DNA from 2 places in the Rhodoferax sp. LS1R11 genome. Region 2 is predicted to be linked to the other one. Evidence: predicted binding sites of a transcription regulator. Region 2 holds the regulator's gene; the other holds the start of a gene.

Region 1 (3,408 bases), on a different contig from region 2:
ACGCACCGCACGCCGAACGCGCCCATCCCAGCGAGGAGCATTTTCTTCCCTTGCTGATCGCCATGGGGGCCACCACCGAGACGGACGAAGTGGGCGTGTTGCAGGGGGGCGTCAGCAACGGCGTTCTATCAATGGAATCTTATGTATGGGGACTTAAATGATGAACACCCAATTTGATTTGATGTTTCTGGCGAAACATCCGCAGCCGGCGAATCCCAAAGCGCTGTTGCTGCTCTTGCACGGCGTGGGTGGCAACGAGACCAATCTCGTCAACCTGGCCCACACGGCAGACCCGGACACGCTCGTCGTCATGCCACGCGGCCCCATCACTTTGGGCGCGGGACAATACGCTTGGTTTCGAGTGAACTTCACCAGCGCGGGTCCGGTGATCGTCGAGACCGAGGCCGAGCAAAGCCGCCAGACCTTGATCCGATTTGTGGAGAAACTGCAGCAGTCCTACGGCATTGCACCCCAGAAAACGGTGATTGCCGGATTCAGTCAAGGGGGTATTTTGAGCGCCAGCGTTGCGCTGAGCGCGCCACAGCGCGTTGCCGGGTTTGCGATCTTGTCGGGGCGAATCCTGCCTGAACTCAAGCCGCACATCGCCGACCCAGCGCAGTTGAAAAACCTGCGCGCATTCATTGGGCACGGCGAGTACGATAGCAAACTGCCGGTGGTATGGGCGCAGCGCTCAGAGCAAGTTCTCAGTGACTTGGGCGTGGCACACCTGTCCCGGCGGTACCCGATAGACCACACCATCAATGCCCCTATGCAGGCGGACTTTTTGTCCTGGTTACAAACCATCACGTTAGGGCCTTGACATGAAAGATGCGATCCACCAGGGCTACGCCAACCTTCGCAAGAGTGCGTCGCCTGCCGCCCCGATCGTGCTACTGCACATCGGCGACGACCAGACCTGGGTTGCATCCGGCACGGGCGTTGAACCCGACCAGGTGCTGCTGCTGGAGATGGGCGCCAGTCGGACATCCATCGATTTTTTTAAACACAATCCACCCTCGCCGCTTGAGATCGAAAACGCCATCATGGCCGTTGAGGACGAAGTCACGCGCGCCCGTGCAGTCGCCCAAGGACGCGCCCCACTTTATTCGACGGATGAACGGGTTGATGACATGGCCCACATGCTGGGCTGCCCGGATGGGTTGACGAGAACACTAAGCATTGAACAGGTGGAAAGACTGTTCGACCAACTTGCCGCCAGATCCGAAGGCAGGCCCGCATCGCAAGTAGACATTCCGGATGACCCCAGATTCACGGCGACCTTGTTGATTCTGCGGGAGTTCATGCATCACTTGAATTTCGACAACGTGAAGTTCATGCGAAATTTGCAGCAAATGGGCGGGCCAACCCACGATACACCTGAGTCAAGCTGATTCAGAAAGTTGTTGATGGAAAGTATATGGCTGCGAGGCTGGGAGGGCCCGAATTCATTTGGGAAACGGCAACAGTGGAATGTTTAATGGCGCAGAGTGGAAAGATCAGCGGCGTTCCGCAACTGGCTCCAAAACATGGGGTTTTACCCTGCCCCCTCTTGAATGTTTGCCAAATGCCCTTATCATTAGCACTCGTAGGAGTTGAGTGCTAGCAGGTTTGAACCGCCCGCATTTGCCTCCTCAAAATAACGAGCGCCAGCTTTTCCAAGTTGGCACTCTAGTTTTCAACCTCTGTTTCAAAACTCAAGGAGATCCCATGAAACTTCGCCCTCTCGCAGATCGCGTGATTGTCAAACGCGTGGAAAACGAAACCAAAACCGCCTCTGGCATCGTCATTCCTGACAGCGCTGCTGAAAAGCCTGATCAAGGTGAAGTCTTGGCTGTTGGTCCTGGCAAGAAAAACGACAAGGGTGAACTGCTCGCCATGAACGTCAAGGTCGGTGACCGCGTTTTGTTTGGCAAGTACAGCGGCCAGACCGTCAAGATTGACGGCGATGAGCTGTTGGTCATGAAAGAAGACGACCTGTTCGCAGTCGTCGAGAAGTAATTCTTCTTCTCTCCTTTCCTCTTAATTAACTGAATCTGGAGTCATCATCATGGCAGCAAAAGACGTAATTTTCGGCGGCGAAGCCCGCGCACGCATGGTTGAAGGCGTGAACATTTTGGCCAACGCGGTCAAAGTAACTCTCGGCCCCAAAGGCCGTAACGTGGTTCTGGAGCGCTCTTTCGGCGCCCCTACCGTGACCAAAGACGGTGTGTCCGTCGCCAAAGAAATCGAACTCAAAGACAAGCTGCAAAACATGGGTGCGCAGATGGTCAAGGAAGTGGCTTCCAAGACGTCTGACATCGCTGGTGACGGTACAACAACCGCTACCGTGCTGGCTCAAGCCATCGTTCACGAAGGCATGAAGTACGTGGCTGCTGGCATGAACCCCATGGACCTGAAGCGCGGTATCGACAAGGCTGTGTCAGCCCTGGTTGCCGAGCTGAAGAAGGCTTCCAAAGCCACCACCACGTCCAAGGAAATCGCTCAAGTTGGCTCCATCTCTGCCAACTCTGACGAAGCCATTGGCAAGATCATTGCTGATGCGATGGACAAAGTGGGCAAAGAAGGCGTCATCACGGTTGAAGACGGCAAGTCACTTGACTCCGAACTCGACGTGGTTGAAGGCATGCAGTTTGACCGTGGCTACCTGTCACCCTACTTCATCAACAACCCAGAAAAGCAAGCCGCTTTGTTGGACAACCCCTTCGTGTTGTTGTACGACAAGAAGATCAGCAACATCCGTGACCTGCTGCCTACCCTGGAACAAGTCGCCAAGTCCGGCCGTCCTTTGTTGATCATCTCTGAAGATGTCGAAGGCGAAGCCCTGGCAACTTTGGTGGTCAACACCATCCGTGGCATCCTGAAGGTTGTGGCTGTCAAGGCGCCTGGCTTTGGCGATCGTCGCAAGGCCATGTTGGAAGACATCGCCATCCTGACCGGCGGCAAGGTCATTGCTGAAGAAGTTGGCATGTCGCTCGAAAAAGTGACTTTGGCTGACCTCGGCTCTGCCAAGCGCATCGAAGTGGGCAAAGAAAACACCATCATCATCGACGGTGCTGGCGCTGCTGCTGACATCGAAGCCCGCGTCAAGCAAGTTCGCGTGCAAATCGAAGAAGCCACTTCTGACTACGACCGTGAAAAACTGCAAGAGCGCGTGGCCAAATTGGCTGGCGGTGTTGCCGTGATCAAGGTTGGCGCTGCCACCGAAGTCGAAATGAAAGAGAAGAAAGCCCGCGTTGAAGATGCCCTGCACGCTACCCGCGCTGCTGTGGAAGAAGGCATCGTGGCTGGTGGCGGTGTTGCACTGCTGCGCGCCAAGCAAACTGCTGGCGTCGTCAAAGGCGACAACGCTGACCAGGAAGCCGGTATCAAGCTGGTGATGAAAGCCATCGAAGCGCCTCTGCGCGAGAT
Region 2 (3,408 bases):
CCATCGCTGCCAAAGCGCTGACAAGGCTGTTGTTGACACCCGGGCATAAGCGTCCAAAAGACCTCTGACTGAATCCGGGCGAGTCAAACTTTGCCAGGCATGTTGGCCATGAATGTCCAGTAGCTGCTCGCCAATGTCACGCAGTTGCGTGGCAGTGGCGGGGCTGCCATTGATCCAGGCACGGCTTTTACCCAGGGTGTCTACCGTGCGTCGCAGCAGCAGACTGTCGCCCGCATCAAATCCTGTGGTGTCCAGCCAGGCCTTCAGCGCTGCGGTCGATTCGAATTCGGCACTGACGTCCGTGCGATTGGCGCCTTCACGGATCACGCCCACATCGGCTCGTCCGCCTGTCACCAATTGCAAGGCGTCGATCAGGATCGATTTGCCGGCACCGGTTTCCCCGGTCAGGACGGTGAATCCGCTGGCCAGATCGAGGTCTAGCTCACTGACGATCACGAAATCACGCAAGACAATACGTTTCAAGCTCACGGTCAGGCTACTCCTTCATTCCAATGCAGTTTCTGGCGCAGTGTGTCAAAGTAAGACCACCCTTTGGGATGCAAAAAACGCACATGATGCTCTGATCGGGTCACTACGATGCGGTCACCGTGCAGCAAGGATGCCAGCGACTGCGTGTCGAAACTGGCGCTGGCATCTCTTCCTGCTACTACTTTGATAGCTATCTCCGCAGCATTGGCGAGGACAATCGGCCGATTTGATAAAGTATGTGGTGCAATAGGCACCAGCACCCAACCCGGTATGGACGGGTGTAACAGTGGACCGCCTGCGGAAAGTGAATAGGCGGTAGAGCCCGTGGGGGTGGCGATGATCAACCCGTCTGCCCGCTGGTTGGCCACAAAGTGCCCATCCACCTCCACCCGTAACTCCACCATGCCGGATGTCGCACCACGGTTCACCACAACATCGTTCATGGCGAGGGCGTCGAACACGCAGTGCCCGTCACGGATCACTTTGGCGTGGATGAGGCTGCGATGGTCCTCTTCATATTCACCCAGCAACATCGGGGCAAGCGTTGCCTTGAAGTTGTCAAACGGGATGTCCGTCATAAAGCCCAGTCGTCCCTGGTTGATGCCGATCAACGGAACACCAAAATGTGCCAACTGGCGACCTATGCCCAGCATCGTGCCGTCGCCACCCACCACCAGCCCAAGATCGCATTGCGCACCGATGTCCGCTACGCTCAACACCGGGTAGCCCGCAATGCCCATGTTGTGCGCCGTGTCATGTTCAAAAAACACCTCACAACCCCGGGCGTGCAAAAAATGGGCGATGTCTTCCAGCGCACTACGCGATGAAGCCCCGCCGGCACCCGAAGACACCGCGTGATATTTGCCAATCAGTGCTACATGCCGGAATTTAGATTTCATTCGCAAATTACATCACTAAAATGCCTTCATGCTGGATGATCGTGCCAAGTTGTTATTGAAAGCGCTGGTTGAGCGCTACATCGCCGATGGGCAACCCGTGGGTTCGCGCACGCTGTCAAAAGCCTCCGGGCTGGACTTGTCGCCCGCCACCATCCGCAATGTCATGTCTGATCTTGAGGAGTTGGGGCTGATTGCCAGTCCGCACACCTCAGCCGGACGAATCCCGACGGCCCGCGGCTACCGCCTGTTTGTCGACACGATGCTGACGGTGCATCAGGGGCAGTTCGCATCGCACAGTCTGGCGCCGGATCAGCCGCAAAAAGTGATTTCGAATGCTGCCAATCTGCTCTCCAGTCTGTCCCAGTTTGTCGGCGTGGTCATTGCGCCGCGCCGCTCGTCGGTATTTCGCCATATTGAGTTTTTAAGACTCTCAGAGCGACGGTTGCTGGTCATCATCGTGTCGCCGGAAGGGGACGTGCAGAACCGCGTTATTTTTACCGAGGCAGATTACTCTCAATCCCAATTGGTGGAGGCGGCCAACTACCTCAATAGCAACTATGTCGGCTTGGCGATCGAACAGGTTCGTGAACGGTTGAAAAATGAGGTTGAGTCACTTCGCTCCGAAATTGCCAGTCTGATGCAGGCTGCGGTGGTCGTGAGTTCCGATGCCATTTCCGAGACGCAGGATGAAGTGGTGATTTCAGGTGAGAGGAATCTTTTGGCGGTCACCGATTTTTCGAACGACATGGGGCACTTGCGACGCGCATTTGAATTGTTTGAACAAAAGGCCCAGCTGATGCGTTTGCTGGATGTGGCTGGACAGGCTGAGGGCGTGCGTATTTTTATTGGCGGCGAAAGCCAGGTCGTGCCATTCGAGGATTTGTCGATCGTCAGTGCACCGTATGAGGTGGATGGTCAAGTGGTGGGTACCCTCGGAGTCATTGGCCCGACGCGCATGGCCTATGACCGGATGATCCAGATTGTGGATATCACATCGAAATTAGTCAGCAACGCACTGAGTCACCACAAGTAGGCCTTTACAATCAGCGGTTCGGTCGGGCCGTTAGCTCAGTTGGTTAGAGCAGAGGACTCATAATCCTTTGGTCCACAGTTCAAGTCTGTGACGGCCCACCAGTTATTTAGTGCTATAATTTATCTCTCAGCGGCTGTAGCTCAGTTGGATAGAGTACTTGGCTACGAACCAAGGGGTCGTGGGTTCAATTCCTGCCAGCCGCACCAAAAAGTGAGGGCCTGTAACTGTAAAGTTACAGGCCCTTTTCTTATTTGCCTTCTGCTTTCAAGAAGGTTTCTCAAGCGTTGAGTTTTGGAGTCGCCATGAACAAGGCTTTCACCAAAGAGTCTGATGATGCAGATGAAGATGAGCTGCAGCTGCCATCGTTGCCGGCTGGGGCGAAAAATTACATCACACCTCAAGGTTATGCGCGCATTCGCCACGAGCTGTTGGACTTGATTGACAACGAGCGCCCCAAAATTGTCGATATCGTTCATTGGGCTGCCAGCAATGGCGACCGATCGGAGAATGGAGACTACATCTACGGGAAAAAGCGGTTGCGTGAGATTGATCGGCGAATCTACTTTCTGACCAAGCGTGTGGAGAAGATGGAGGTCATCAATCCAGCAGTTCATCATGGCAGCGACCAGATATTTTTTGGTGCGACGGTGACCTACATGGAAGACACGGGGGCGACGCGGACTGTGACTATCCTGGGAATTGATGAGGCAGAGAGTTCACATGCTCAAGTGACTTGGGTGTCGCCCATTGCCCGAACGCTATTGAGAGCGCGAACCGGGGATGTGCTGCAGTTGCTTACGCCTGCTGGAGTGGTGGAAATCGAAGTACTTCATGTTCAGTACCCTGAGCCAGATTTAAACTAAATTAACGCGTTGTCTTTGCCCGCTGGGCTTTGAGTACTGAGGGTGTTCTTCTCAGATTACGCAGCGCTGTTTCAAGTTGTGTCTGGTCGCGCACGGCAATGATAAAACGCAAGTCTGTAGCATC

The links. The regulator HrcA, encoded in region 2, represses chaperone genes, less so after heat shock. The targets are predictions, from matches to a motif close to TTAGCACTCNNNNNNNNNGAGTGCTAA.
Region 1: the regulator HrcA is predicted to act here: its motif matches at 1,577-1,603, upstream of groES (co-chaperone GroES).

The regions. Positions count from the first base shown of each region.
Region 1 covers NZ_JBWMAW010000026.1:3,730-7,137, forward strand. Annotated here, with positions in the region: gene AC097N_RS20145 (DODA-type extradiol aromatic ring-opening family dioxygenase) at 1-161, shown strand, start outside; gene AC097N_RS20150 (alpha/beta hydrolase) at 158-820, shown strand; gene AC097N_RS20155 (hypothetical protein) at 822-1,391, shown strand; gene groES (co-chaperone GroES) at 1,708-1,998, shown strand; gene groL (chaperonin GroEL) at 2,048-3,408, shown strand, end outside.
Region 2 covers NZ_JBWMAW010000003.1:85,550-88,957, forward strand. Annotated here, with positions in the region: gene recN (DNA repair protein RecN) at 1-489, opposite strand, end outside; gene AC097N_RS05105 (NAD kinase) at 492-1,388, opposite strand; gene hrcA (heat-inducible transcriptional repressor HrcA) at 1,417-2,421, shown strand; tRNA gene AC097N_RS05115 (tRNA-Ile) at 2,446-2,522, shown strand; tRNA gene AC097N_RS05120 (tRNA-Arg) at 2,551-2,627, shown strand; gene greB (transcription elongation factor GreB) at 2,724-3,284, shown strand; gene AC097N_RS05130 (RelA/SpoT family protein) at 3,286-3,408, opposite strand, start outside.